Linked DNA regions of Spirosoma aureum. The protein of the gene in region 2 interacts with the protein of the main gene of each other region in a pairwise test. Links are inferred from orthologs where the notes say so. Each region holds a gene or a part of one and is shown on either strand. Other genes may lie near its edges. The genes, in order: def and G8759_RS00180.

Evidence for each region.
Region 1: the proteins of G8759_RS00180 (region 2) and def interact in binary tests that used the Escherichia coli proteins (3 or more experiments, as listed by UniProt). The link is inferred for Spirosoma aureum from one-to-one orthologs.

Annotation. Positions count from the first base shown.
Region 1 is NZ_CP050063.1:338,969-354,399, forward strand. Bases 8,558-11,404 are described here. They hold def (peptide deformylase), read left to right. Parts: upstream 8,558-9,618; coding sequence 9,619-10,191; downstream 10,192-11,404. Other genes in these bases: G8759_RS01445 (XdhC family protein), read left to right, coding at 8,558-8,919; ruvX (Holliday junction resolvase RuvX), read left to right, coding at 9,135-9,548; G8759_RS01460 (amidohydrolase), read left to right, coding at 10,263-11,048; G8759_RS01465 (HAD family hydrolase), read right to left, coding at 11,032-11,404. In the rest of the region: nagB (glucosamine-6-phosphate deaminase), read right to left, coding at 1-307; G8759_RS01415 (Gfo/Idh/MocA family protein), read right to left, coding at 441-1,583; G8759_RS01420 (NUDIX domain-containing protein), read right to left, coding at 1,663-2,148; G8759_RS01425 (NUDIX hydrolase), read right to left, coding at 2,190-2,957; G8759_RS01430 (carboxylesterase family protein), read left to right, coding at 3,101-4,795; G8759_RS01435 ((2Fe-2S)-binding protein), read left to right, coding at 4,909-5,415; G8759_RS01440 (xanthine dehydrogenase family protein molybdopterin-binding subunit), read left to right, coding at 5,412-7,631; more of G8759_RS01445, read left to right, coding at 7,750-8,557; more of G8759_RS01465, read right to left, coding at 11,405-11,739; G8759_RS01470 (DUF4301 family protein), read left to right, coding at 11,950-13,467; G8759_RS01475 (RrF2 family transcriptional regulator), read right to left, coding at 13,555-14,049; G8759_RS01480 (IPT/TIG domain-containing protein), read right to left, coding at 14,702-15,431. UniProt on the Escherichia coli protein: Removes the formyl group from the N-terminal Met of newly synthesized proteins. Requires at least a dipeptide for an efficient rate of reaction. N-terminal L-methionine is a prerequisite for activity but the enzyme has broad specificity at other positions.
Region 2 is NZ_CP050063.1:39,040-54,529, reverse strand. What follows is about bases 12,585-15,490. They hold G8759_RS00180 (aspartate-semialdehyde dehydrogenase), read right to left. Parts: upstream 14,592-15,490; coding sequence 13,578-14,591; downstream 12,585-13,577. Other genes in these bases: bshC (bacillithiol biosynthesis cysteine-adding enzyme BshC), read right to left, coding at 15,323-15,490; G8759_RS00175 (5-formyltetrahydrofolate cyclo-ligase), read right to left, coding at 14,703-15,287; G8759_RS00185 (ABC transporter ATP-binding protein), read right to left, coding at 12,698-13,468; G8759_RS00190 (ABC-2 family transporter permease), read right to left, coding at 12,585-12,640. Also shown: G8759_RS00230 (serine hydrolase), read right to left, coding at 1-982; G8759_RS00225 (arginine-tRNA-protein transferase), read left to right, coding at 1,422-2,069; G8759_RS00220 (class I SAM-dependent methyltransferase), read left to right, coding at 3,318-4,103; G8759_RS00215 (response regulator), read right to left, coding at 4,175-4,618; G8759_RS00210 (PAS domain-containing sensor histidine kinase), read right to left, coding at 4,724-7,240; G8759_RS00205 (hypothetical protein), read left to right, coding at 7,515-7,739; G8759_RS00200 (hypothetical protein), read right to left, coding at 7,940-8,383; G8759_RS00195 (Na+/H+ antiporter), read right to left, coding at 9,294-10,913; more of G8759_RS00190, read right to left, coding at 10,973-12,584.

The DNA.
Region 1 (15,431 bases), 310 kb from region 2 along the record:
GGCCTTCTTCGCGGTGCATCCGAATCAGTTCGGCATAAACCGTTTTAGGCGATGAGCCAGTTGCCAGCCCTAATACGCAAGGTTTGCCCTCACGTTGTTTCTGCCGAATCAGCTCGGCGATTTCCTGTGCTACCGCCCTAGACGCATCTTTTGCGTCAGCGTAGATGTGCGTAGGAATTTTTTCATAAGTGATGGCCGACTGGATCGGACCACCGGTGGCGGATAGGCCGAGCGTAGATTCGCCCAGCGTGGGCTCGCCTGGCAATTGCCCGTCTGGATTGTCGAATAGTTGTGACTCCGAGATCATGCGCTATGCGAAGGGATTAGTAAGACTCCGCAAATGTCGCAAAAAATCAGGGAGTTCGCATGCTATGTGCCGTTCAGTTGGCCATATTTTTAAATTTTTTTATAAATATGCAAACGTGTGCACAGGAATGCGATTACTGCCGGGCTAACTGATCGGCATCAGCGGCTGTTTGCAGCGATTGTAATCCATTTTCCTCCCGGATGATCCGGTGTTTATCCGGGTAGTGAATAGCGCCAGCCTGATCCCGAAACATGAGCCGGAGCAATTCACTGTAGAGGTGCTGCTTTTCAGTCTCAAAACCGAATCGTATCTCGATTTGCTGATAAGCCTCAAATTCTTTGTGACGTCCGCGTAAAGGCTGATCCTTACCGCCAATGTTGGCAGTCACGTTTAGCTGGGCACCCGGGAAAAGGTCCATCAGGGCACGGGTTGTTTCTTCATCGGCAACACATCGTAAAACCATCCGGGTAGGTACCCATTCAAAAAGGGTAACGTCACCGCGTTCAAAAAGCAACCGCATTTCCTGGCGATCCATCCGGCCGGTTTGTGTGAAACCATGATAAAAATTGACCAGCTTTCGGCCCGTAACATCATCGCCATACTCAACAGTTGCCTGCACCTGATCCTCAATATCATTGCTATCTGGCCGCTTCACTATCTGGGCGGCTTTAACTGTTCCTTCACCAAGCCAGCCTGCGAACATATCGAAGAAGTGAACCCCGTGTTCAATGAAAATACCTCCGCTTTTACTACGATCCCAGAACCAGTGTTCGGGCGAGAGCCCTTCATCGCCAGCGTAGTTTTCAAAATAGCCGTGCAGAAATTCACCGAGCAGTTTTTTATCGATCAGGTGTTTGATTCGGGCAAACATGGGGTTGTACCGCTGCATCAGGTTCGTAACCATCAGCAAGCCCTTTTGCCGGGCGGTCTCGATCATCTCCCGGCCTTGTTCGGGATTCATTGCCAGTGGCTTTTCGCAGATAACGTGTTTACCGGCATTCAGCGCCAGCATGGCCTGCTCATAGTGCAGAAAGGGCGGTGTAGCGATGTAGACGACATCGACATCCGGATGATTGACTAACTCCTCAAGACTGGCTAATTGCTCAGCACCGAAGCGTTTGGCCGTCCGAATAGCTTCTTCGCGTTTCGACCCGGCAATAGCTACCAGTCTAGTGTGTGGTGTCTGTACAAATTGCTGAACGGCAAACAGGCCAAAACCACCCATTCCAATGACTCCGATCCCGATTTCGCGTTCTTTTGGCGCGGTTGTTTCCATAGTATTGCGAGTTGTATCCATAGAGACAACCGCTGGAACAGCCTTTATGTTGGCATAAAACTGGATTGCTGAATAATGATCACCTGTTGGCCAACCATTCTTTTACGGCTTTTCCTGTACCAAAAGGCCAAGGTTGAAGCTCGCTGATGGATACGATTTTATAGGCCTGTAACTCATCTTCATCCATCCTGATTTCGCCCGTTGCCCGAACGTGGTACGTTATAATGAGTTCATTTCGCTGATGAAATGTATAAATTCCTACCCGGTCAATCACCTGCCCGTCCAATTCTAACTCTTCTTTCAACTCCCTCAGTATGGCTTCATCGGGTTCTTCATCTTTTTCGAGAAATCCCGTTACCAGTCCGAACCATTCGGCAGGCCAGCCTTTATTCTGAATAAGGATAACGGTATCATTATCATATTCAACAATAGCGCCAACAACAGGCAGTGGATTGTTCCAGTGTACGTAACCACAAGGTTTGGAGCAGATAAGGCGTTCTCGCCCGCCAGCCATTCCCGAAACTAAGGGGCTGGCACACTGAGGGCAATAATTCATTTGAGCCATGATGAGGAGATCAGGTATCCGGAGGCTTATTAAGTAGCCGGCTAAACAAAGCTCAAATTACCACTGATAAGGGCTTTCTGGTAATTTTCCCGATCAAACTGGTATAGATAGGGCGATTTATGCGCTTTACCGGTTCGGCGTTCATCTAATCGGGTTAGTATATGTAGCCCCATGATTTTTTTGTGAAAATTTCGGGCATCCAGCAATCTTCCCAGTACAGCTTCATAGAGCCGTTGCAATTCAGGAATCGTAAATTTTTCTGGCATCAGGTTCAGGCCAATTGGCTGCCAGCTAAGCTGTAGCCGAAGCGTTTGCAATGCTACTTCCACAATATGCTGGTGATCATAGAGCAGGGAAGGCAAATCGCTTACTTCCCACCAACGGCATTCATCCGTCATAAAATCAGCCGTTGGCATCACCTTTGTCTGATCGACCACTGCATAATAACCAATTGATAGTGTACGCTCGGGCCATCCACCACTCTCAAAAGGCATTGGCATTTTCTGCCTTTGCCAGGTATCCTCCCGGTTATATCGGACAGCATCACCAAACAGATGAAATTGTTGTAAAAACAACTGATCTAAACCGGTCCGCTCACGTAACACTCGTTCGGCCGCCACATCGACGGATTCTGTTTTATAAATGAAGCCGCCGGGCAAACACCATTCCTGAGTGTTTTTCCATCGTAAGAGCAGCACTTTCAGGCGTGTATCATGAAAACCAAAGATTACGCAGTCGAGCGATACACCCTGTACGCATTCATCGGACACCATTTTATAAAAGGCATTCAGCTGTTCAGAATAGGTCATGTAAAAATATAAATTTCCCTTTATGTTATTATGACATAATAAGACAATCATGTATAATTACCTGTAATTTCTGGTTTAATCAATAGAAATCAGCTATTCTCCTTGTACCCTTTGCAATTGTTTTCTCCTAAATCGCCTTCCTAATGCCATTCATTCGGTCTTTGACAATGCTCTCGCTGGCAGCTACATTGGCTTTACCACGAACGTCCTACAGCCAAAAACTGCCCGCTGGCCCTCAGGTAGTAACCTTCTTTTCGGATGTTGATGATACTGAACAGCCTTATGGATTATATGTCCCCAAGAATTATAACCCCAGGAAAAAATACCCGCTTGTTATCATGCTCCACGGTGCAGGCTCGAATCATCGGCTGTCGCTCCGGCGCGTATTTGGCAAGAGTAACGCACAGGGCGAAACCGATATCGAAGCCACCCGCTATTTCCCGGAATGGGCCGACGTGAATTATATTGTTGCCTCCCCTTTTGCGCGTGGCACCGCTGGCTATCAGGGAATTCCCGAAAAAGATGTTTATGACGTCGTAGCGGATGTCAAAAAACGCTTTAACATCGATGAAGACCGCACCTACCTAACTGGCCTGTCGATGGGCGGGGGCGGTACGCTCTGGATTGGGCTAAGTCGTCCTGATATTTGGGCGGCTATTGCGCCGGTTTGCCCGGCCCCTCCCAGAGGCACCGACGACCTGGCAGCGAATGCAACCAATTTCCCGGTGCATCTATTTCAGGGGGATGCCGATCCGGCGGTGAAACCAGAAGGCACCCGGCAATGGGTGAAACGTTTCCAGGATTTAGGCGTCAACGTAACCTATAAAGAATATCCCGGCGTTAAACACGACAGTTGGGTACAGGCCTATGAGAACGAGTTTATCTTCGGCTGGTTCAATCAGTTTAAGCGGAACCGTTTTCCTGAGCGAGTACGCTTTACGACCCGGCAATACAAATATCCATCAGCTTATTGGGTTCGAATTGACCAGCTAACACCTGGTATGCTAGCCAATGTCGACGCAAAATTTTCTGGAGCCAACCACATCGATATCACGACGACAAATCTGGGGGCATTAACACTTAAGCTGACAGGGCATCCTAGCTTCAAAGCGAAACGGCCAGTCGATGTCGTTATTGATGGTAAAGCTATAAGTGCTCAGGTAAGTGACTCGCTTACCCTCGTCAAACGTGAAGGAGGCTGGGAAGCGGGTATTTACCAACCCACGCCTACAGCTAAACACGCAGGGGCAGAAGGGCCTATCAGTGCCGCAATTGCCGGTCGGCATCTGTATGTTTATGGCACAGCCGATAACCCATCGGCCGATGTACTGAAAACACGACAGGAAATTGCGACTCAGGCGGCCAACTGGGCTACCTATCGAGGGGAGTTTCTAGGGCGTATTATGGTATTTCCGCATGTTGTGGCCGATAAAGATGTTCGGCCAAGCGATCTGGAAAGTTCAAATCTGATTCTATTTGGCACCAAAGAAACCAACAAGCTGGTGAACCAATACAGCGATCGATTGCCCATGCAGCTATCGTCAGCGGCCAGTGATTACGGCTTATTTTACATCTTCCCGATGAATAATCACTATGTAGCCATCAGTTCCGGACAACCGTGGTGGGCAGGCACTGAAACCCCAAATTATTTCACCAATCGGGCTCTTGATGCAATCAATGGCTTCAAAGACTTCGTTTTGTTTAAAGAATCCAGTAAAACGCCGATTGTATCCGGCTATTTTGATCATTCATGGCATGTGCCCGATGCCGAGGCCAAAGCACTCACCGAAACTGGCGTTGTAACGGTAAATGCTGGCCCCATCGTATCAACTAAGTAATTAAGAAGCAAGGTGGTTCTTCGGGCTTAATTGCTTAACTTTCGTTGCGTTTTTTTGCCCGTCAGCGCAACATAGCGGGCAGAAATCGCTCTTTATCCTATTCTGTTTAGGTTATGTCTTCTGTAAAATTGACCATCAATAATCAGCCCCATACTCTGGATGTCGATGCCGACATGCCCCTGTTATGGGCCATCCGCGATGTGGTCGGGTTAACCGGCACTAAATTCGGCTGCGGTATAGCGCAGTGTGGTGCCTGTACCGTTCATCTGGATGGTAGCCCCACTCGCTCCTGTAGTTTACCCGTTTCGGCAGCGGTAGGTCATAAGATAACAACCATCGAAGGCATCTCTAAAAATGGCGACCATCCTATTCAGAAAGCCTGGATTGAGCATCAGGTACCACAGTGCGGCTATTGTCAGTCAGGACAGATCATGTCGGCGGTTGCCTTGTTGAAACATACGCCCAAACCCACCGACGACGATATCGACGCGGCTATGCAGGGTAACATTTGCCGTTGTGGTACCTATAATCGCATCAGGCAGGCTATTCACACCGCTTCTGCCGATATGGCGTCGGCCCCGAAAGTACCTAAGTCAACTCCTAAAATCGGCAAACGATGAGCGCGAAACCAACTCAAACAGCCATTGACCGCCGGGGCTTTCTGAAAGCAGTCGGTTTGACGGGTACGGCCTTTGCCTTAGGGCTCTCATCAACTGAAGCCACTGCAGGTCCTGTATTGAATCTTAGCGCCCGGCCAGGATTGGCCCAGCCTGGAGTAACCCTGCTTGAATCGGTCGAACTGACTCCGTTTATCATTATCGAAAAATCGGGGCGAATTACGTTCATGAATCCCCGACCCGAAATTGGTCAGGGAACATTCCAGTCGGTTCCAGCGCTCATTGCCGAAGAACTGGAAGTTTCGCTGGATAAGGTTGTGATCAAACAAACTGGTGGCGAAAGCAAATTCGGTGGTTTATGGTCGCAGGCAGTGGGTGGTAGCGGTTCCATCCGGGGCGGCTATACGCAGATGCGTAAAGTAGGGGCCTCGGCCCGCGAAATGCTTATTAAAGCCGCTAGTCAGCAATGGAATGTACCGATCGAGGAATGCTACGCGGAAGACGCGAAAATCATCCATCGACCATCGGGCAAAAAAACGTCGTATGGCGAATTGGCGGAAATAGCGTCAAAACTCGACGTTCCGAAAACACCGGCGTTAAAAGATCCAAAGGATTTTAAAATTCTGGGCAAATCGGCACCGCGCCCTGATACACCTCTCAAAGTTACGGGACAGGCACAGTTTGGTATCGATGCTAAAACGCCGGGAATGGTATATGCATCGATCGAACGTTGCCCGGTGCTTGGCAGCAAACTGGTTAGCTTTGATGCCACTCAGGCATTGAAAGTCAAAGGCGTGCAGCAAGCCGTGAAGGTGGAAAGGGTCGTTGGCAAAAACCGATATGAAGGCGTAGCTGTTATTGCCACAAATTACTGGGCTGCCTTAAAAGGAAGAAAAGCACTTAAAGTTAAGTGGGATCATCAAGGACACGACACATTCAATTCAACTGATTTTGACAATTCGCTCCGTGAACTAGCCAAAACCGATGGTGTTGTCGGCCATAGTCTGGGCGACTTCGATAAAGCCTACTCCGAGGCTCCGGTTAAGCTGGAAGCACTCTATGAAACACCCATTGTCAGTCATTCGACAATGGAGCCAATGAATGCTCTGGCCCATTATCAGCCCGGCGACAAGGTTGAGCTATGGGTTTCATCGCAGGGTGGTGACCTGGTTATCGACGAAGTTGCCAGGGTGCTTAAGGTGCCCGCCAGTAACGTAAAAGTGCACGTGCTGTTCAATGGCGGAGGCTTTGGCCGGCGGCTAACCCAGGACTTTGCCAGCGAAGCAGCTTTGCTTTCCAAAACAATTGGGAAGCCGGTTAAGGTCGTTTGGACGCGTGAAGATGATACAACGCTCGGTCCTTTTCGCCCGATGACCTATTCGGCTTTGCGCGGAGCATTGTCGAGTGATGGGCAGGCGGTGGCTCTTCAACATAAGGTCATTTCGCCCTCCATTGATGCAACGATGGGCGAAACGGGCAAATATGATAAAGCCAAGCCCGATGGCACCATGCTTGAAGGTACGAACGAGCAGAAATACGAGATTCCGAATGTGAACACACGTTATGTGCATGCTGAGGTTCACATTCCGCTCACCTACTGGCGTTCGGTGACGAGTTCGACGCTGGCCTTCTCGCACGAGTGTTTTCTGGACGAAATGGCTCATAAAGCAGGCCAGGACCCGATAGCGTTCCGGCTGGCCATGTTAACGAAAGAATCAGACACCAAGCGGGTATTGACCAAACTAAAAGAATTCTCGGGCTGGGATAAACCGCTGCCCGCCGGAAAAGGTCGGGGAGTGGCACAATGGGAGTTCTTTGCCGGTTTAGCGGGTCAGGTGGTCGAAGTTTCCAAAACAGAAAATGGTGGCGTAAAAGTCGACAAAGTCTATTGTGTCATTGACCTTGGTACGGTTGTTAATCCAGACACGGTCAAAGCGCAGGTTGAAGGCGCTATTGCCATGGCCCTAACAGCTGCGACTAAAGATGGAATTACATTTGAACAAGGTCGTGCAGTTCAGGCTAATTTCGACAAAAACCGGATGCTTCGAATTAACGAGATGCCTGAAGTCGAAGTGCTTATTTTAGCCGAAGGAGGACCCAAGATCAAAGGTGTTGGTGAGCCCGGATTACCGCCTTTGGCTCCGGCTTTAGCCAACGCAGTTTTTGCCGCTACAGGCAAACGCATCCGACGACTACCCTTTGATTTAGCGAAAGTATAAACAGCGGCCACGGTTTATGGTTTAAACTATTTGATTGGGCTGTTCAGCACGGAACGGCTCCTGAACGAGTTTATAGGACCGAATCCCGAAAACCACGAGGCCGTATATCGATTATAGCATGAAAGAAATAGCCCGCATCGTTGAGGTTTTTGAGCAAATTGACTTCTCACAGCGCAAGGTAGCTCTGGCAACTGTGGTGTGGGTTGAAGGCTCGTCGTATCGTCGGCCAGGAGCACGGATGCTCATCACTGATGATGGCCGCTGGGAAGGGGCCATCAGCGGTGGCTGCCTGGAAGGCGATGCACTCCGAAAAGCCCGGCAGGTCATGCTCGATGGCGTACCGATCGTTGTTACATACGACACAATGGACGATGGAGCCAATAGCTTCGGCGTAGGATTAGGCTGCAACGGTATCATTGACATTCTGATCGAACCAATTGATCCGGCCGATCCAAAGAATCCTGTGGCCTTATTACATGAGTTTATCCAGAAACGGGATGTACGTGTATTGGCTACGATTCTGAAAAGCGACGAGGCAACAGGTTTTATTCCGGGCAATCGGTTTGTTCTGACCGATCAATCAGCAAGTCTTTTGCCCGACTGGTTGCAGGATGACATGCAGCTTACGTTCAAAACCGGCAAGCCACTCACGCAGACCTATTTTGTCGAATCAGGAAGTGCCGAGGTGTTTATTGAGCGAATTGATCCTGGTATTGAGTTAGTTATTTTCGGAGCTGGGTATGATGTCATTCCGGTGGCCAAACTTGCCCGTGATCTTGGCTGGCAGGTTACCGTTACCGACGATTGCATTGCGCATTTGTCGCCAAAGCGTTTTCCGATCGCGACCTGCGTTCTTTATGCCGACCGTCAGGCCGTTCTTGATCAGATCACCATTACGAGCCGAACAGCAGCCGTCCTGATGTCCCATAATTTCAATTACGACCGAGCTGTTTTACAGGCTTTGTTGGCGACCGATGTGCCCTATATTGGTATTTTAGGGCCACGCAAACGATTTGATAAAATGCAGGCTGAATTTGAGAAAGATGGTTTGAATTTCTCAGAAGTAGCTCTCAATAGGGTCCATGCGCCTATCGGCCTCGATCTGGGCGCAGAGACTCCCGATGAGATTGCCTTGTCAATTATGGCCGAAATAAAGGCCTTTTTCACGAAAGGCTCGGGCGGTTTCCTTAAAGATAAATCTGGACCAATTCATGAGCGCCTAACCAACATCCAGACAAGTGCCAGCCAACCGACAACGTTTGCCAACTCTACAATTGAATCCGTTTAAGACTGGTTTATAAACTTCTCAAAGCTACCCTCAGACGATAGCGTCGGGCCGGATTCAGGAATCCAACCCGACGCTATCGTCTGAGGGTATTTGTTTATTCTACCTCGTATTTCGGTCTCCAAAGCAGCTATCAATCGATTCGGGGCAGACCGTAATTCCGTTTACACCACAAAAAGACGCCAAACTGTTCTCAATGTTATACCTTTGTATCTGATATGGCACGACTCCTGGCAATCGATTATGGCGCAAAACGAACCGGCATTGCCGTAACCGATCCGTTGCAAATCATTGCTTCGGCGCTGGAAACGGTACCCTCTCATGAGCTGTTAAAATACCTCAGAGCGTATGTTCAACGAGAACCCGTAGACGCTTTTGTTGTTGGGCTACCTAAACGATTAGACGGAACCGATACGGATAATACACCCCGTGTCCGCAAGTTCGTCACGCATTTGCAGAACGCTTTGCCCGAGATTCCGGTTTATTGGCATGATGAACGCTTTACATCCGCCATGGCCCTGCAAGCCATGATTGCCAGCGGAAGCAGTAAAAAAGATCGACGCGAGAAGGGCAACATCGACAAAGTCAGTGCGGCTATCATTCTCCAATCATATATGGAAAGCAAAAAATAGTATCGAGTATATAGTTTTCTGCCTTCAGTTGTTGAGCAGAAATTACGTACTGGATACTGGAAACTGAATTATGATTCTCCCAATAATTGCCTACGGCGACCCAGTGCTGCGAAAAAGGGCTAAGAACATTGAGCCCGGTAGCCTTGACGTCAAGACGTTGAGTGAAAATATGTTCGAAACCATGTATGCGGCCTCGGGTGTCGGATTGGCGGCACCACAGATTGGCCAGAGCATTCGCATGTTTGTAGTGGATGGTGAACCGTTGAACGAAGACGAGCCAGAGGAAGACATCGATCAAAGTCTGGTTGGTTTCAAGAAAGTCTTTATCAATCCCGAAATCATTGAAGAGGCTGGTGATGACTGGGGTTTTGAGGAAGGTTGCCTGAGCATTCCCGGCATTCGGGGCGAAGTCTTCCGGCCAGAGATCATTGTAATCCGTTATTTCGACACCGACTGGAACGAGCACGAAGAAGAGTATGAAGGCATGGCCGCTCGTATTATTCAACACGAATACGATCACCTGGAAGGAAAACTCTTTACGGACTATTTACCTACGTTGCGCCGTCAGCTTATCAAGAAAAAGCTGGCCGACATTACCAAAGGCAAGACAGACGCAGAGTATCGAATGAAGTTTCCCAAGTAATGAGGACTGTAGAATGAATAAGTAATAGTTCATGTCATTCTGCATTGTTCATTCCATATTATTCATCTCCTGTGCACATCACCCTCCTCCAACCTAATTTGTACTGGCATGATCCTGTGGCTAATCGGGCTATGCTGGAGGAGCGTATTTTTTCTCTGCCAGAATCGACGGATCTCATCGTTCTGCCCGAAATGTTCACCACTGGCTTTACGATGGATGCACGTGCTGTAGCGGAGCCAATGAACCTCACCACCTTTCGGTGGCTGAAGCAGATGGCGGCCCAAACCGGGGCCGTTGTTACGGGGAGTTATGTCATTCAGGAAAAGGGTAATTATTTCAATCGGCTCATCTGGATGCAACCCGATGGACAGTTTGATACCTATGACAAACGCCATCTCTTCCGTATGGCGGGCGAAGATGGTGTTTACACCGCCGGAACCCGGCGAATTATCAAAGAATGGAAAGGCTGGCGAATTTGTCCGCTTATCTGCTATGACCTTCGTTTCCCGGTCTGGAGCCGCAATCGTAGCCTGGTATCGACCGATTTTGACTACGATCTGTTACTCTACGTTGCCAACTGGCCAGCTCCCCGGCGTAATGCCTGGAATACACTCCTCCAGGCACGGGCGATCGAAAATCTAAGTTATGTGATTGGCGTCAATCGGGTTGGTAACGACGGCAATCAGCATCCCTACTCCGGCGACTCGGCTGTTATTGATTTTAAAGGTGACGTTCTATTCCGGCAGGCAGACACAGAAATCAGTCATCAGCAGCATTTATCATTAGATGACCTGCGCGCCTTTCGCGAAAAGTTTCCGGCCAATCTGGATGCCGATGATTTTACGCTATCTCTCTAGTTTTAGCTTTCTCTAATAAACCTACAAGTTCGCGGGCGTTGTCGACCGTTGTAAAGGATTTCCCTTCCAGATGCTCCTCTCCTACCCGTTCATGCTCCCACGTAATGGCATAGGGGATGTGTATCGCTCGTGCACCAATATGCACCACAGGAAGTATATCTGATTTCAGTGAATTACCGATCATGATAAACTCGCTGGGTTGAAGATTGTATTTTTTGAGTATTCCCAGATAGGCCTGCTCGTTCTTTTCGCTGACAATTTCGACGTGCTTAAAATAATGTCCTAAGCCGGAGCGGGCAATTTTACTCTCCTGATCGAACAGATCCCCTTTTGTCAACACCATTAAATCGAACTGTTGGGAAAGCGTTTCCAGCACTTCATGAATCCCGTCGAACACTTCAATTGGAAATTCCACTAACTCTCTTCCAACGTCAATGATTTGCTGAATTTCTGATCCGGTAATGGCTCCGTTGGTCAACTCAATGGCAGTCTCAATCATGGAAAGAATAAAGCTCTTGGCTCCATAACCAAACACCCGAAGGTTACGCATTTGTGCGTCATAAAACCGCTGCGACAGTGTTGTTTGATCAATATGATGCGACAGCAGTTCGCATAGTTTTTCCTTAACATTGACATAGTTGGGCTCATTTACCCAAAGTGTGTCGTCCGCATCGAAAGCTATCAGTTTCATAGTTGTAGCATAAGTTTGGGAACAAAGGTAACTGGCTAATTAAAAAAATGTCTCTTTACTAAATTTCCGATTTGATAACTGACCTCAATTTCAGGTTTACTTAATTGGCCAATTACTAAATTGGCAGACTTCCTTAAAATTTGATTTGCGTCACATTGTCGAAATAGCCAATTTGCCGCCCGTTCCTAACGCTATTATTTCCATTACCTTATGCAATTTTCCAAGCAAGATCACGACCAGATTCTGGCGCAGGGCGTTACCCCTGAGCAGATCGACAAGCAGATACAGTACTTTGTAAATGGTTTTCCCTACCTCAACGTCATCAAAGCGGCTACAATAGGCGATGGCATTGTACGGATTAATGAAGATCAGTTGCCGGATTACATTCATCGTTTCGATGCTGCGGCTCACGAACGCGATCTGGTTAAATTCGTACCCGCTTCCGGAGCCGCTACGCGTATGTTCAAGTCGCTGTTTGCAGCACTTGATGGGAAATCCGATAAATCAACGGATGAAGTATTTGCCCGATTGACCGACTTCGCCTTTTATGAAGATCTGAAAGCGGCCATGGCTGCCAAAGGTCAGGATCTGGATAAAGCCGTGGCCGCCAATGAACGGCAAACAGTGTTGCGATTTCTACTGACGGAAGAAGGGCTGGAATACGGCAGTCTGCCCAAAGGTCTATTGAAATTTCACCGCTATATGGATGGCCCACGGACTCCCGTTGAAGAGCATCTCGTTGAAGGAGCCGCATATGCGAATTCGGATGGGCTGGTTAAGATACACTTTACGGTTTCGCCCGAACACCGCGACCGTTTTGAGAAACTGATCGAAGAACAAAAAGCGGACTATGAAGCCTGGCTTGGGGTAACGTTCGATATTAGCTTTTCGGAGCAGAAAAAATCGACGGACACCATCTCCGTCAATCCTGACAATTCACCGTTCCGTAATGCCGATGGTTCACTGCTTTTCCGGCCAGCGGGTCATGGTGCCTTGATTGAGAATCTTAACGACATTGATGCCGATATCGTTTTCATTAAGAATATCGACAATGTTGTTCCGGATGATATTAAAGAACAGACGATTACCTATAAGAAAGTATTGGCTGCTGTCCTTCTCGACGCCCAGCAACAGATTGCCCGTTTGCAGGGTCTATTGGAAAGCCAGTCCAGCGATGTGAGCGAAGGCTATCTGGCCGAAGCCGACGAACTGTTCCGCCGGACGTTATTCACACTCCCGCCCGATGGCTTCGACAGTCTCTCGAAAGAGGGAAAACTGGCTTACTTCCGGAAGAAATTAGATCGTCCGGTACGGGTTTGCGGTATGGTCAAGAATGTAGGTGAACCCGGTGGAGGACCTTTCTGGGCCAAAAACCAGGATGGTTCCGTATCCCTGCAAGTGGTAGAATCAGCTCAAATCGATTTGGCCGATGGTGATCAGAAAGCCATCTTCGACGAAGCAACGCATTTTAATCCAGTAGATTTAATTTGCGGCCTGAAAGACCATCATGGCCGGAAGTATGATCTGACAAATTATCGCGATCCTCTCACCGGATTTATTACGGCGAAATCGAAAGATGGGAAAGACCTCAAAGCTCAGGAGTTGCCCGGCCTTTGGAACGGTGCAATGGCCGACTGGAATACTATTTTTGTGGAGGTCCCGTTGATAACGTTCAACCCGGTCAAAACGGTAAACGATCTGCTCCGTAAAGAACACCAGCCGAGCTAAAGGTATTAAAACTTATCGGGTTATATATGGATAAAGAGGCCAGATCTTTACCCTTATATAACCCGACGGTTTTATAGAACAATAATATTAAGCAGAGATCCGGTTACCCGACACTTCAGCGAGCTCACCATTTTCTGCGCCAATGGAAATTTCTTTTGTTGGATTTGACTCTGTTTTCTGGAACGTCAGCAACGTTGTATTTTCATAAACGTCCAGGTTTGCATCCCGAACCCGTTCCATAATTGGCTTTAGCGCACAAGTTACTTCATCGTTACAATCATCGCATTTCACGTAGAAATTAAATGATACACAAGGCGTTGGCGCAATCGGTCCATCAATAACCCGCAAGACCTGGGCCAGATTAACCCGGCTTGGATCAATACGCAATAGATACCCTCCTCCTTTGCCTTTCTGACTCTGAAGAATTCCATGGTTACGGAGTTCAAGCAGGATAGCTTCCAGAAATTTCTTAGGTATATTCTCTTTAGCAGAAACATAGGAGATCAGCACAGGGCCTTTCCCATACTCTTCGGTTAAAACCTTAAGGGCTTTAATAGCGTACTTAGCTTTTTTTGAAATCATCTGTTACGGTGACTTTAGGGTTTGACAATGTTACCTGGATAACTGTATGACCTTTACTAGATTAATACAACTTGGTAAGCGCTAAAGGTTTGGCGTTTTCAGTGCTCGATACCAAAATTGCGTCAATCTACTTTACCATCAACTATCCTGTAGGTGATCAACTGATTACTCAATCGCTTAACTACTCTGTCTCAGAGTTCAATAGGATTAATTGGCTGTTAGACGAGTATTGAGTTTCCAAGTAACACAATAAATGGCTTATTTATATACTATCTATCCTATTTTGATGGATAATAGTAAGTAATTCATGCAAACGTACGAACTTTTGGGTATGTTATACAATGAATCAGATCAATTCTCCGAATAAAATTCGTTATTATCTATCATAGATCAGGCATGCAACAGTCTAAAAGTCAGTGTATTCATTTTTATAGAAGTCACTCATCAGATGAAATACCCTTAACCTGTGTAGTTGTTTACGTCCTTACGTATTACTATATACGGCTTCATCTGGCACCTTTGGCTGTACTTTGTCTTTTTATCCAATAGTAGAATCAGCGTTGAAGAATTCGATACGGTTATAACAAGAAAAAAGCCGGTGCAAAGCCCCGGCCCTTTCGTGCGACACCAATATGAAAATTAACTTAACTGCTTAGTTATAAGACGTGGTCTGGGGGTTCCAATTAGCCCAGCCTTGCGTCCAATCTGTGGTACCAAAGGCACCAATGAAGGTTTCTTTCGTGAATAAAGCATCAGCTCCTTTACCATCCCAGATGGCGCCCGTTAGCAACGGTGATCCTGTCTGTGGTAAGAAGTTTGGCGTACCGCTCAGGTTGAACGTTTGAGCGTTCAACAATAGAGTAGCCAGGCTAGCGCTAGGAATGATCTGATTCTTATAAGCGGCTGTATTGAAGAACGTTGTCGCCTGAGCGTCGGTGATAGCTTGTGCTCCGCGAACGGGAGTCGTTGAATTAGCAATTACAACACCATGCAATTGTAATGCGCCACTCGTTGCATTATCCAGCGTATTGGTCGTTCCTGTCTGAGCATCTAAACGCAGACCTTCTGGATAACCAACCATGACCGAATTGAAAATGCTAATGCTCGTATTCCGACGTAGGTGCATCGCCGACTGGTAAGGACCACTACCGCCCGATGTATTTCCGGTTGGTGGTGTGCCACTCGTCAGGAAGTTACTCATGTTTGCAAAGACTGCAGCCGTTAATGGCAGACCAGCATTAGGACCCGTAGCGGGTGCGCCGGGGTTAAAATTATCCGACTCGAAACCGTTCGAACCTGACTGGTCAGCTACGTTCGGATCACGGAGTGACAAACCATATTGTACTTTTCCTGAAAAACCCCAGTCAGTATCCCAATCGTCA
Region 2 (15,490 bases):
ATTTAAGTCCTGTGTTGGTTAAAATGTTAGCATTGTCGTAGCCAAGTGTGTCCCGGCGCATAGCATCAGCCACGGGTTTGGGTAGGATCTTGTAGGTATTATGAAGCGCATTCATGAACGTAGCCATTTGCAGAGCCGACATATTCCAGCCGCGCTCACCGTTAGTTAAGCTCATGTCGCCCCAATCGGTGCCCTTTCCGTTGGGCGCAGCCCATTTGTAGCACAGAGCCGGGTTCGTGTCAGTGGGTTTGCAGGCCATGTTGGGGGCAATGCCAATCTTATCAAACACGTTTACCTGGCAGTAGTTCATATAGGCATCGGTGTATTCCTGCGCCTGCTTCTGCTCGACTTCGTTGATTTTCTGGACTGATGCATTGTCGGGCATCGGCGTCATCGAATAACCACCAGCCACATTCGGGATCAGGAACCGCATGAGGGCAAAGTTCATATTCTGGTAACTAAAGTTCAGCCGTGACGATGTAGCTCCTACAGCCATGGCTGCCTTCAACGACCCATAGTCAGAAAGGACATTTTTGGGAAAGCCACTTCGCATGGCCAGGAGTTGTCGAAACGTAATCGTTTTGATGCTGCTGTGCAGTGGCCAGTGTTTAGGCAGGTATGACCACATGGGCGAATCAATGCTGATGGTTTTGGCGTTAAGGGCGTGCAATAGAGCCGCAGCCGTCACGGTTTTGCTCACGCTGGCTACATTGATTTTGTCGCCCACACCCATCTTACGCTCGGGGGCGTCGGCAGCCTGACGGGCATTGCCCCCGGCACGGGAGGCCCGCAGCGAGCCATCGGCAAAAACGACGATTTGGTAGCCCATCACGTCGGGTTTGATACGCGCTTCAATATCGTCGGCCAAAGCGGCTACGTCGAGCGTTTTACCATTTTTACCAACTTCGGCGTTTGGTTGGCAGGCGTTGAGTAAGGCAATCAGGGCAAGCCAACTGGCTGCTGAAATAGGAAACGTTTTCACAGTTGATGTCGTCTTGATTTGTTCTGAACAAAGGTAACCGGCTGCTCAGCAGCCTATCAAGCGCATAAATCCGTTTCCTGACGGCGATTTTTACTGATTTTTTTTGCTGCGTAGTCCTACGTGTAACTGGTGTATATCGACGACCAGCCGACGGTCGTGCTAGATGGAGTTGCTACACTTGCACAGGCTATTTTGCTGAGTTTATTAAAGCGTACTGCTTATATTGTCATTTTGTAAGCCTGTAAAAGTCATTTTTTTTGCCACCCGACCATTTGGCCTGGAATCCAGACTGAGCTGTGAACCAAGATTGCATTTTGTCCCGTTATATCGTTTAGTTTGGTGAATGGTCAAAAAGACATGGCATTGGGCTTTGCCTTCTTAATACATATAGATTTAATTTGAACGCTAGTAGCAACCGCTGAATCATACGCACCAGAAGATGAAAGGAACTAAGCTGGACTTGTGCCTGAGTATGGGGTATTTTCGGATGCAGCAGGACATTTTTACCTGCCACTCTGTGCTATTTGATAATGCGCTCTATTCGGTTCACTGGTTGCGTATTACGCTGGCAAATGTTGACTACGGAACAAAGCAACTTAGATTGCTTAGGAGTAATGAGAAATTTTCGGTCGAGGTCAAGCCTTTCGTTCTTACCGAAGAATTAGAATCGCTTTATTCGCTATATAAAAGTGCCATTAATTTTGACGCTCCCAATTCTGTAGAAAGCTGCTTGCTGGATGGCGATACATATAATGCATTTGATACGTATGTGATTGAAGTGCGGGATAGAAATCAGTTAATTGCAGCTGGGATCTTTGACAATGGCTCACAAAGTATTGCTGGCATTATGAACTTTTACCACCCTGCCTATCGAAAGCATAGCTTAGGTAAATACCTGATGCTACAGAAAATTAATTATGCCCGACTTCAGCATAAAGCTTACTACTACCCTGGTTACTTAGTTAGCAATTATCCTAAGTTCGATTATAAATTATTCCCTTGCGAAGCAGCAACCGAAGTATTTGATAGTAATAGGAGAAGCTGGCTACCTTTCTCGTGGGAAACAATAACTGCTTTATTAGCCTGATAATCACTATTGCCATTAAAAGGTAGAGGTCATCGCGTCGATGCGAAAATCATCGACGCAATGACCTGACACAAAAATGCCCGGCCATCAGCCAGGCATTTTATGCAATTATAAATCAGTTTTACGTACTCGTACTTATTAAATTCTACGGTTTAGTCTTAATCCGCTCTTGATTCCGTATTACTATCAAACACATTAAGATAAACCGTTTCTTCCCGTTCATTGATGTCTGGTTAGACAGGTGTAGCTGATTCTCCAGGTTCGATACCTTATCAGAAAACTGTAGTTGTATTCATTGATACGGACAAAAACCAAAAGGTAACAGAAAAAGCAGGGCTCATCGTAAGGCCAGAATTTTATCCTTGCCTTGAATGGAACGGTTAACTACCGAAAAATCAATTTTATACGGGAAGGATAGGGAATTAGGCGCTATTTCCCATCTGACACATAAGTCTGTTTTTGTATAAATAGGACTTTAGAAGGAATACGGGTCCCCGCCTGGCTATTTGCTGGGCAGGGCTTTTATATTAAATAAAGCCAACTTGTCTATTCTGGATCACATCAGGAAACATCAATAAATATGTATCAGGAAATTTTAAACGAGTGCAGTGCAGTTGGTTAACAACGTCTGGCCGCAGAATAATCATTACCTGAGCATTACTTGAAATCGTGGCTATTTTAGCTTTTTTATCTGTGTATTTGACAAGAAAAAACATAAAAAATAGTAATATAAAGGGTGCATTAACAAATTTATAGTGATTTATGGCAGTAATTGACGTAAATTAGGGGGATGAATCAAGATACATACACAGCCATACCTGATACTTCGGACTCGAACTATTGGGAATTAAAGGCCGCCAGTGGTCAGGACCGCAGTCAAACGTTTGTGCCCAGGGACAAGGAGCTCCACCAAAAACTGAAGACTCAAGCCTGGAAAGCCATTCAGACCTCATTGTCCCACAGAAACAGAAAGATTAAGTATTAAGCTGTAAAAGAAATAAAAAGCCGGTGCTCGATAACTAGTTATCGAGCACCGGCTTTTTTTGTAGTCTAGGCGTCAATAAAAAAAATAGATAATGCCCCGATCTGCTTTCACGCCATCAGATCGGGGCATTTTTAGTTTCGGCCATAACTTTTATCAACACGGCTTTAACTTTTTTACCGCTTTACTATAAACCTGCTATCGAACTTTTTTTATACTAATACTATATGTTAACGCAACTGCTTCCACAATTCTTGAAAAAGCCAATGAAACAGGCTTACACGAGCGCAATTGATTACGGCGAATTACTGCTGGGATTCCGTGATGTTTTGACTCCACCTCGTTCCAGAATTTTTATTGGCGCTGGAGATTATAAAGTAGTAGGCCAGGAGTTTAAACGACATTTTATTAACATCGGTGGATTAAAGCCACAAGAATCGGTATTAGATGTAGGTTGTGGTATTGGGCGGATGGCTGTTCCTTTGACCAATTATCTCACTGCCCCTGGTCGTTATGAAGGGTTCGATATAGTCGGGCATGGAATCGATTGGTGCTTACATAACATTACACCCCGCTTTGATAATTTCAATTTTCAAGTGGCAGATATCTACAACAGCCACTATAATCCATCGGGAAATTATCAGGCTTATAATTACCGATTTCCTTTCGACGATAACAGCTTCGATTTTGTTTTTCTGACTTCGGTTTTCACGCATATGCCCGTTCAGGAGGTTGACCATTATTTATCCGAAATCAGCCGGGTGCTTAAGCCGGGCGGGCGCTGTTTTTCGACCTTCTTTTTATTGAATGACCAATCGCGTCGACTTATGAAGACTGAAAATAGCACCTATAATTTTCAATATAAGTTAGATGGTCGGTATGTTTTTAGTTTAGAAGATCCGGATTTGGGTACAGCCTTCGACCAGTTTACCATACAGACTATGCTGGGGCGCTACGGCTTATCGGCTCAAAATTTTATCTATCCTGGCAGTTGGTGCGGACGAAGAAATACCGCTACTTTTCAGGATATTGTCGTCGCCTATAAACGATAAGATTTGCAGACCGTGAGACGCGGTCTGCCTCAATCAGATCTCAATGAAGCGTTCGGATCTTTTCCTGCCCGTTAATTTTCCTTTTCATGTCTAACCTCAAGCAGGGTAACGGTCTCAAACCAGTAGGTTCGTAAGTTACTCAAATAGGTTTTCCAGTCGGCATAACTAAAAGGCTTAATCGTAAAGGAAGAAGCGCCAAATATGTAAGCACGCTCAACTAACTTAGCCGTTTTACGGGCCGATAGCATGACCACGGGTAATAAACGACCTTTGGGGTGGGCTCGTAATAAGGCCAGAAAATCTAACCCATCTACCTTGTCTTTTAAGTCTATATCCAGCAAAACGAGTTTCGGACCTTTTCCCTCCAGGTTATCAATATATAACTTGGCGTCTTCGAAACTAGTGATGTGAATGAAGGATGCCTCTGGAAAATTAGTTTTGGCAGCTCGCTCAAGAACTTCTGCAACCAGCGGGTCATCATCGACGAGTAGAATGGGAAACAACGATTTCTGCATAAAGGATTAGTTGTAAGCGCTAAAAAATACGTAATGTGAACAAAATGAGATAGATCATGCTAGTTGAAACGAACAGAATTGCGTCTATTATACAATTTCGCCAATCTATTGTAGCGGTAAATACACACTAAAGGTAGCTCCCTGGCCGGGTTGGCTGCTAGCCGTGATAGCTCCACCATGGTTATCGACTACTTTTTGGCAAATGGCTAAACCTACTCCTGTGCCCGCAAATTCATTTCGACCATGTAGGCGTTGAAATACCTGAAAGATGCGATCTGCATATTTATCCTCAAAGCCAATACCATTATCGACTACCTCAATACGACAGTAAATTGTTGCCTGCTTGGTAGGTTTTATCGAAGGAGGGAGGTCGGTAGCCATCACATAATAGGCAATTACGTTAATCTGGGGTAAAATCCCGGCTGCCGGTTCGCGACGACTGAATTTGAGGGCATTGGACAATAGATTCTGAAAGAGCTGCTCTAATTGCAGAGCATCACCCTGCACACTGGGTAAGGTGCCAATCTGGATTTGAGCATTACTTTCTTCAATGGCTACCGATAAATTTTCCAGTACCTGATCAATAACGCTGGTTAGTGATACCGAAGTCTCTGATACGTGACGGATTGAAATGCGGGAAAAAGCCAATAAGTCTTTTATCAGCATCGACATGCGGCTGGCTGCCGACTGCATCCGTTCCAGATAAGCCAGTTCTTCGCCCTGGGAACTGATGTAGCGAGACTTTAGTAAATCGCTGAATTGTTGGATTTTACGTAATGGCTCCTGTAAGTCGTGAGAGGCAATGTAGGCGAACTGCTCCAGATTTTCATTAGAGCGGGTAAGCAGTTGATTGGACTCTTCAAGTCCGATGTTAACAGAAGCAACTTCTTCATTAACGGCCGTAAGCTCCTCATTGGTAGCTGCTAACTCCTCATTTGTTGCCGCTAATTCTTCATTGGCGGTTTCAAGTTCCTCAGTCCGCTGCTGGATTTGCTGTTCCAGCGCTAACTGAATTCGACGGTGCTCGGTAACGTCTTGTGCTGTACCACTTAGTACAGCCGGATTTCCGTCTGAATCAGTGAAAACCTGTGCCTGAGCGTGAATAATGCGTATTTGACCCGTAAGTCGGTTAATGATGGGATGTTCATTATCATAAAAACCAGATGAGCCGGGCTGAATGACAGCAGCTATAGCATCTGCAACAGACTGTCTGTACTCGTCTGGTAAGGGGTTATAGGCTGCTTCCAGGTCCTTGGTGCTTTCTGAAAAGCCGAGCCATTTCATAAAACGGTCCGAATAATGAAACGTGCCGGTTTGAATATCTAGGCTCCAGGTAGCCAGCTCGGCCAGTTCGATGGCACCCCGCAAGCGTTGTTCGCTTTTTTCCAGGCTCTGCTTGACCAGTATCAGATCTGTTATTTCGGCGGCCGTGTTCATTACACCATATATCTGGCCATCTGCATCATAAAGAGGAGTGAAACTATAATTGAAGTAAAAGGGCTGTAATGTACCATTTACCTGAATATCTACGCGCTGATTCCTGGCATGGAAAGCAATACCCGTTGTATAAACACTGTCTAACTGAGAGTAGATGTGCTGATCGGCTAGTTCGGGTAATATCTCCGAATAGAGTTTCCCAACGACATCATTACCCTTCCCCCATATATTGATAATCGACTGATTGGCTAGCTGAATGCGCATTTGGCGGCCTACATAGACACCAATAGGAAATGGCGCGCTGGCCACCAGACTGCGCAGGGTTTGCTCACTTTCGATTAAGGCTTGTTCCGCTCTTTTATGTTCGGTTATATCCTGTAAGGTACCATTAAATCGGTAAGCTTTTTGAGCCTCCGTGAACCATGCTTTTCCTTTTGCCTTTATAAACCGCTCCTGCTGAGTTGCTGGATGAACGATTGTATATTCAATGTCATATCGACCCCCTGATCCATAGTGCAGGGCATCGTTAATTGCTTCTGCTACCCGTTGTCTATCTCTTTCTGCAATTGCGTTGATCGCTAAAGGCAGTTCAATCTCATCGTTGGGTTGTAGGCCAAACCAGTGTTTCAAACGGGCATTGGCGGTAAATCTATTCGTGATTGGGTCCAGATCCCAGGTGCCTAATTCAGTGGCCTCAATGGCAAATGTCAATTGTTGATTACTTTCTTCAAGGTGCTTTAAATTCGTTACTTTTTGAGTGGTTTCGGTGCACGTAACAAACACGCCTGCAATACGATTCGATTCGTCAATAACGGGGCTGTAACTAAATGTCCAGTAAACATCGTCAAGCTCCCCATTTCGGTAGATCGGTATAAGCTGATCCTCACTCCAGGTGGCTTCTCCACCAGCAAGTACCTGATCTATCAACGGTTTAATAATAGGCCATGTTTCTGGCCAAACCTGGGCACCTGGCCAACCAAGTGCATCGGGGTGCTTACCTTCCTTCCCCAGGCTTGGGCGATAGGCGTCATTATAAAAACAAAGATGTTGCTCTCCCCAAAACAAAAACATGGGGAATTTTGAATTTAGAATAATACTCAGGGTAGTTCTCAGGCTTTGAGGCCATTGGTCTGGTGTACCGATTGCGGTCTGTTCCCAATTGTACTGACGGGTAAGTTCACCCATCTCACCACCCCCTCTTAAAAACGGATAGTTTGTATTTGTAGCTGCGGTTTCCAAGGTAAAAATAGAGCTAATCTTCCAGGAGTGTACCTATTCTGGTTTATGTACAAGCCACCGATTTCGGCGATTATTTCCTGATAGAAGAAAGGTTTATTTCAAACTATAATGGCTTACTACTGAAATATGATAGACTCGGTAAATGAGCGAAATGTTTTGACGAAAGTAGCCTATAAACAAAGCCTGTGCCAGGCTGGTTATAAAGTACTCTCACCACATCATGGAAAAGACAGAAACCCAGGATGGCATTACCATTACGGCCTACCTACACGACGACGGCCGGGTGATGCTGGACAAGCCAATGCAGGTTCGTTTTGAGTTGCCCGATGGGGCAATTTATAATGAAGCGCTATATCCCGAATCGGCCGACGGGCTTAACTATGGCGGGCTATCATCCCAGTTCACCTTTGTGAAAGCGATCAGAGCTATCAAGTCAGCCCTGTAGCAAGCACAGCTGAATCAGCTATTTGACTGGGGTAGTCTATTAGTCTGAAGGACCTATTTGATTTAGTTATGTACTATTCGAATATGTAAGTATAGACCGATATCTGTACAATATGATCTTTTGCTACATAAGATTCCGACAAATACAATAATACTTTATATTTAAACCCGGCGGCTTGGCGCAGCTAAGACTATAGAAAATTATAGCTTCCTGAATTTGAGTGATTCTGTTCCCTGCTGGCCATCCATCTTGTACTGAAATACATTAATTTCTTCACAAGTCATTGTCAGTAAACCCACTGCTCTGGTTGAGATGAGCTTTATACTGTAGCTTACACATCCTCCCTGAAGATCTGTTCTGATGACCTGCTGGCCTACCTGAGCACTTTTGTAAACAAGGCTGTCGCCAAGTTGACCATTAACTGTGGCTACCAACGCCACGTCCACCCGATCCGTAGCTACACGTTCGATTGTTAGCCGAAACGTTTCCCCTTGAATAGGAACTACGGCATTGTTAGCTTGGGCTTCATAGGTGCCGGAAATAGTCTGTGCAGGTTCAGGCAGAACTATCCTGTTACTAACACAGCTGGTAATACCGACTGCCGATGCAAGACAAAGGCTGGTTAGAAGTTTACTCGTGGCCATCTGTGTTTTAGGAATGTGTTCAGTACGGAAACGAAAGAACAGTTATAACCACTATAAACGATCCTATGAACTACTTCGGGTTTGATGAAATTTCCTTTCGAAAGAAGCTTCAATAAATTTCTAAATTTTTGTAAACTAAGGATAGTCAGGGATTTAAATGAAAAGTTGATATAGCATGGTAATGGCAATTCATGTAGATACAATAATTATTGTACTTTCTTAAATTAATAGCGTCGAAGTAGTGTTAAGTTGATTACAAAGAAGCTACAAAGGTTTCTTTCAGTACTATGAAATATGCTATTGACTCCATCTTTACCAGCCTGCTTATCATTATACCATTACTGATTTACGGGCTGGCTGACATTTCCATGTGGCTGGCTGTAGGAAAAGGCCAATACGTGCAAATTATCGGCTTTCCTTTGTATTGTATGCTTTTCTTATGGTTATCGAATTCGTGGTTAAAGTGCTACAACCAAAAAAAGATAAACTCCTAAGTATAAACTGCATTACACTTATGTTGAGGGTTCAATGAGACGGCCGCCGATACTACGATTTTCGGTAGTTTACCAATGTATCGGCAGACCGTAAATCACGGAGCGTAACTGAGAGACCGAAACTATCGTTTTTGCGGTTCATCAGGTAAATGAGCAGTTTCGCCATCACTAAAATAGCCGACTGTTAAAGCAGTCGGCTATAAATGTTTGTCAGAACGTTGAGTAAATCAATCCATCCTTAACGTTTTCCGGCCTGGAAAGTCTGAATCAACCTGAACCGATGAGGAAACGGCCTTTCAGAATTTCAATAACGCCATTTTTTATGCTGGAATAACGATCAAATCAATCTCATCGACACTTTCCATCGGCAGGATATAGTGAATCCGCCTGAAACAAGAAAACCGGGAAGCATCAACCTACTCGCCATCTCCTTCCAACAGCTCTTCTTCCAAATCAAGCCGGTGCTCGACTAATCGAATTACATCGTCGTCATAATCTGGCAGTCTACGAAATGAATGTAGCTTTTTACGCTCCTGTTCGGTCACATTCAGCATGATTTTTTGGAAGTGACCGAGCAGGAGAATTGCCTGTTGTCTAGTGCCATCATCACTATTGGCTTCCTTTAACAGGTGTAATTTGTGCTTTATAAACTGAACCCGGTGCTGAAGCAGAACACTTTCTTCAATATCAGCCTGATAGACGGACTGCAATTCGTCAAAAGCAGCTTTATAGAGGGACAAATCGATCTCTAATCGTTGCTGATCATCTGATTTGGCATCCGCTAATTCTTTAGGCTTGACCCGCCTGATTACCCAGGGTAGCGTAAGCCCCTGACCGACAAGCGTGACGATGATGACCACAAACGTGATAAAGAGAAAAAGAGGACGGTTTGGAAATGGCTGTCCATTGGGCAACAGCAATGGAATCGCTGAGGCCGAAGCTAGCGAAACCACGCCCCGCATGCCTACCCAACCGGCTACAACTGGGTTTCGCCAGCCTGGCCTGCTCTGGGCAACCGTTATAAACCGACTTATGTAGCGGGTAAAGACCGTACTGGTAAAGCCGGAAATCATTCGAACAATAATGACAACGAAGGTAACAACTAAGGCATAGTTGAGGGCTGTCCATATAGACATGTTCTGGATCGACGCGGTGATTTCGGTCAGTTGAAGGCCGATCAAAAAGAAGACGACGGCGTTGAGGATAAAGACAACCGACGACCAGAGAGCCGCAGCTTTCAGACGGCTCTGGTGGGGAAAAACAAAGTGAATCTGGTAGGCAATGAACAAGCCGCCACTAACCACAGCCAGTACACCCGAAGAATGGACTGCTTCGGCTGTAATATACATCAGGTAAGGAAGCACGATTGAAAAGGCAACATCCAGATTGGCATTGGTCGGTAGCCATTTATAAATGGCATAGGATAACAGACCAAACGCCAGGCCGATACCAATACCCGAAATGACGACGAGCGCAAACCCGGTTACCGCTTCGTACCAAACGAATTGATGAGTAGTAATAGCCGCCAGCGCAAATCGAAATAAGGTCAGGCTAGTGGCATCATTCAGCAGGCTTTCTCCCTCTAAAACAGAAACAACACCTTTGGGGAGCTTCGTGAATTTTAAGACGGAAACAGCTGCAGCCGCATCGGGGGGCGAAATAATTGCGCCCAGCAGAAATCCCTGACTCAAGGTAAATCCAGGAATGAGCCAATGACTCACAAAGGCGACGGCGGTAGCGGTTGCCAATACATAGCCTAAAGCCAATACGCTGATAATTCTGCGCCACTTCCATAAGGCTTTCAGCGACATATTCTGGGCAGCATCAAATAAAATCGGTGGTAGAATGACCAGAAAAACTAGCTCAGGGTCAATATGAATGGCTGGGATGGCTGGCACAAAACTGACAAGCAGGCCAGCCAGTACCAGAAATACGGGATAGGCGATCTTCAGCTTTTGGGCGAGAACAACCAGTAACGAAACACAAAAAGTAAGTCCCAGACAAAGGAGGATAAGGCTTTGAAGGTGTCCTGGCATAATACGATCGGGAGGTGACAGAAAGTGAAACAACTTTTTCGGTCAATGCTTAACTGGCTTCATCCCATCATAATCTGGCTCCAATCCGTTTGTCTGTAGTATCGAAGTAAAATCCAGAAGGTAAGCACAGACAAGGGGAGCGCAATCCAGGTGCCGTATGGAATGTAGGTTAAACCATAATGGGAGAATCCAACAAGTCCTAAAACAAGACTGGTCAGTAAGCCGCGAGCGGTGTTGCTTTGTTTTAGGGCGTCCTGTGCGGTAGAAAATGGCATGTAGCGGCTCGATAACAGAGCCGCGCTTATGAGCATGACCAATGAATTGCTGAACGCTAGTAATACATCACTAATTTTATCGATTCCGTAGCGATAGAGAATGTAGCTTGCCAGTAGGCTATAAAATGGGAGCAGTAGCTTGATAATAAGGGCTTTTAGTGAGCCAGACAAGAGATCGCCGGGCGTTTGTATTGGTGCGCTGCCGTATATCCAGGAGGCCCGGTAGTTATCAGAAACACTTAGTTGATACTGAGCCACCATTACATACAAACCCGCAAAATAAAGGGCAAACAGATAGAAAAAACCACTTGAGCCAAAGCTGGACCCCTGAAGCGACATAACAATAACATAGGCCAGACCGAACCCCAGTTGTGGGTAAGTCTTAAGCTTGAATTTACGATCGCGACCAGTTATACGCCACGTAAAGGCAAAAGCAGCCCGTTCGAGCGCGTTGTCCGTAAACCAGGCCGATAGCTTGTCGATCCAGGCTACTCTACCCGGTTGACTTGTTTGCGTTGAGGTCGCCAACGGAACAGGCTGGCTTTCCTGATCCATACTGCCAAGCTTCTGCGTGAAATTGGTTGTCAGGAACCGGTTCATAAACCACAAACCCAGAATGGGCGTGACGATGGCCAGAACCGCAAAAACCAGGTGTGTGGAATCCAGAATGGGTTGAATGACAATTTCGATGGTGCCCGCCATCCACATGGGCGGAACCAGATAATGCCACCATTGAATGGCAAAAGTTTGCGTCAAAACTTCGGTACCGATCAGACGGGGCAGAAACTGATAGCCTCCATAAAACAGCACTGCCATCACTATCTGAAAATAATTGATGACTTCCCGTAGCTTCTCCTCACTGATAAATCGCATGAGCAACAAATAGAAGATGTTGGTCAGAAATACCATCAGCACGGCCGATAGGAGGCTCATTACTAAAAACAGTAATCCCGCAATCGCTCCGAAACGATAGCCAATGAACAGGATAGCAACTACCGACAGCGACAGGGCGATAGCAAACAAATAGCTGGTTATATGCACTACACGGGCCAGCCAGAGCGTACGGCTGCTCACGGGTCGGGGTAGAATAATCTGATTGTCGGACGAATCGAGAATGACCGATGAGAAGTCGGAAATAAGTGTCATGGCGCATAAGGCCATGATGTAGGAAAACTGAAGGGTAAGCGGGAAAAATAGCCGGTCTTTATCAGGAGTTGCCAGCATACCTAGGCTGATCAGGCCACCGATGAAGGCATAGATGGCCAGAATACGCGTGAATGTATTCGTACTCTCTGCGGATGATTTGCCATAACGACCGAGCGTAATACTGTTTCGGCGATTGTCCATTGTCAGCTTTACCTGTACAATGGCGCGCAATTGGCCATAGTCGGCACCCATTGTTTGGAACAGTGGCTTTAGTCGGTCAAGAAGCCAGAGAATGATAGTGGTCATGCAGGTAGAGAAGGTTGGACACTGAACTTCGCAGGATTGCGATCAGAATCCAGTATCTTAAAGCTTAAGCGTATGAATAAACTCTTCGGCCACGCTCGTTTGGCCGTCGCTCCCTGTAAGCTCGGCGAATAGTTGTTCGAGTGATTCGGGGCGCTGGTGCTGTAGCTCGGCGAAGGTGCCATCCGCGATGATCTGCCCCTGATTAATAATGATGATCCGATCGGAAATCTTCTCAACAACATCCATAATGTGCGAACTATAGAAAATAGTTTTGCCACTGTTGGCAAGCTGGCGGATAATTTCTTTAACCAGCACAACCGCATTGGCATCCAGGCCCGACAATGGTTCGTCCAGAAAGATAACATCCGGGTTATGGAGCAGTCCCGAAATAAGCAGCACTTTCTGGCGCATACCTTTCGAAAAGGTACTCATCCGAGCTTCGACATGATCGCTTAACTGAAACAGACGAAGTAGTTCAAGGGCTTTGCGTTCAATATGAGCGGTGTCCAGTTCGTATAACTGGCCAATGAATTGCAGGTATTCCATGGGAGTAAGCGTATCATACAAAGCAGCATTCTCTGGAACATAACCAATCCGGCGTTTGATGTCGATCGCACGGGTCTTCACGTCCATGCCAAGTACGGTAGCCTCGCCTGAATAATCGGGTAACATACCGATCAGAATCTTGATGGTAGTCGATTTTCCGGCGCCATTCGGACCAATGTAGCCTACTACCTGACCAGCCGATACGCTTAGATCGATGCCTTTAAGAACGGGGGTCGAACCGTACGATTTATTAAGGTTCTGGAGTTGAATGACTTGGTCCATAGAACTGGGCAGTAGGGTATCATTTTGTTAACAGGTATTGAAGATACGCAAAAAGTCCCGCCCGGTAGCAAACCGAACGGGACTTTGGGTAATTAGCCGGGAAGAATGGTTACGCTACTACTTCGCCTGCTTCCACCAGATTATGTTTCAGTAAATATTCGGCGATCTGAACGGCGTTTGTTGCCGCTCCTTTACGAAGGTTGTCGGCCACGATCCACATGTTCAGCGTCTTGGGCTGGCTCTCGTCACGACGGATACGACCCACGAAAACTTCATCTTTCCCGTGCGCTGTCAGCGGCATTGGATACACTTTATTTTTCGGATCATCCTGTACAATAACGCCTTCTGCATTCCGCAGCAACTCAACGACTTCTTCCAGTTCGAAGTCATTCTCGAACTCAATATTCACCGCTTCAGAATGGCCGCCAATGGTCGGGATACGTACCGTGGTAGCTGTGACCTGAATGGAGTCGTCGCCCATGATTTTTTTGGTCTCATTGACCATTTTCATCTCCTCTTTCGTATAGCCATTATCGAGGAACACATCGATGTGCGGCAATACGTTCAGGTCGATCGGGTGCGGGTATACTTTGGCAACGCTATCATCGCCATTACGTTCAGCAAAGAGTTGATCAACAGCCGCTTTGCCCGTACCCGTCACCGACTGGTAAGTCGATACTACAACCCGCTTAACGGTATAACGGTCATGCAGGGGTTTCAGCGCAACCACCATCTGAATGGTCGAGCAGTTTGGATTGGCAATGATTTTATCCTCGGGGGTCAGCGTGTTTGCGTTGATTTCAGGAACGACCAGTTTTTTGGTCGGGTCCATACGCCATGCCGACGAGTTATCGACAACGGTAATACCGGCTTCGGCAAATTTAGGAGCCAATGCCAGCGATGTGCTGCCACCCGCCGAGAAAATCGCAATGGCAGGTTTGGCTGCAATGGCATCCTCGAAGCTAACGACCGTGTATGGTTTACCCTTGAACTCCACCTGTTTACCAACCGACCGCTCGGAAGCAACAGGAATAAGTTCTGATACCGGGAAGTTACGTTCTTCCAGAACCTTCAGGATTTCGCCACCGACCAGGCCCGTGGCTCCAACGACTGCGATTTTCATGCTTTTAACGCGGGAGAACCCCGCTTTTAACTGGTTAATAAAAAGCGGGTTCTTCGCCCGCACTACATTTTGGAGTGCAAAAGTACGGTAAAAGTTTGAGGCACAGTATAATTATTTAGAAAAAAACCAGACTTGTTCCGGTGTAATGCAGACTGCTAGTGGAATATCAGTTTGCTCGATTCCATCAATAGGATCGACCGGTTCTGCTAATGATAAACCAACGGTCAGGCAATCGGGTCGGCAGTTGGCCAGAAAACGGTCGTAGAAGCCACCTCCATAGCCAACCCGGTGGCCGCTTTGATCAAAGGCCAGGAGTGGTACAAGGACTATGTCGATACTGTCGGCCTTAATAGCTAATGATTGGTCGGAAACAGGCTCGGGAATGCCCCAGCGATTTTCGACTAAAACCGTATTGGGTGTAAGCTCGTAATGAGTAAGATGATGGGCCTTTGTGTCGGTTACAGAAGCAATAACCCGAACCGCCGGAAAGTCGGCCCAGAGCCGATGAATAATCGGCCAGGTATTGACCTCATTCTGGCATAGGATGGGTAAAAAAGTATGGACAGTAATGTTACCATCCATCCAGTTCTGATTAAAAAAGTGCTGGCAGATTTTTTGACTTCGGGCTTCAATCGCTGCTGCTGGCAACGCTTTTCGCAGACCAAGGTAGTAGCGACGTAGTTCAGCTTTTGTCATACGGCAGGTCACGTTAACCGACCTCAACGGAGGTATTATTCGAGGCAAAGCTGCATTCGGTAGTCGAAAGGATCAAATACCGACAGCATTTTTTGAAGAAACTTCCGATCGTTCAGGTAAAACGTCAGGAAATTTTCACTACGCTCCTGCAAACCACCATTGGGGAACAGTTCGTTCTTAACGGCCAGCAACTGCCGAACGCC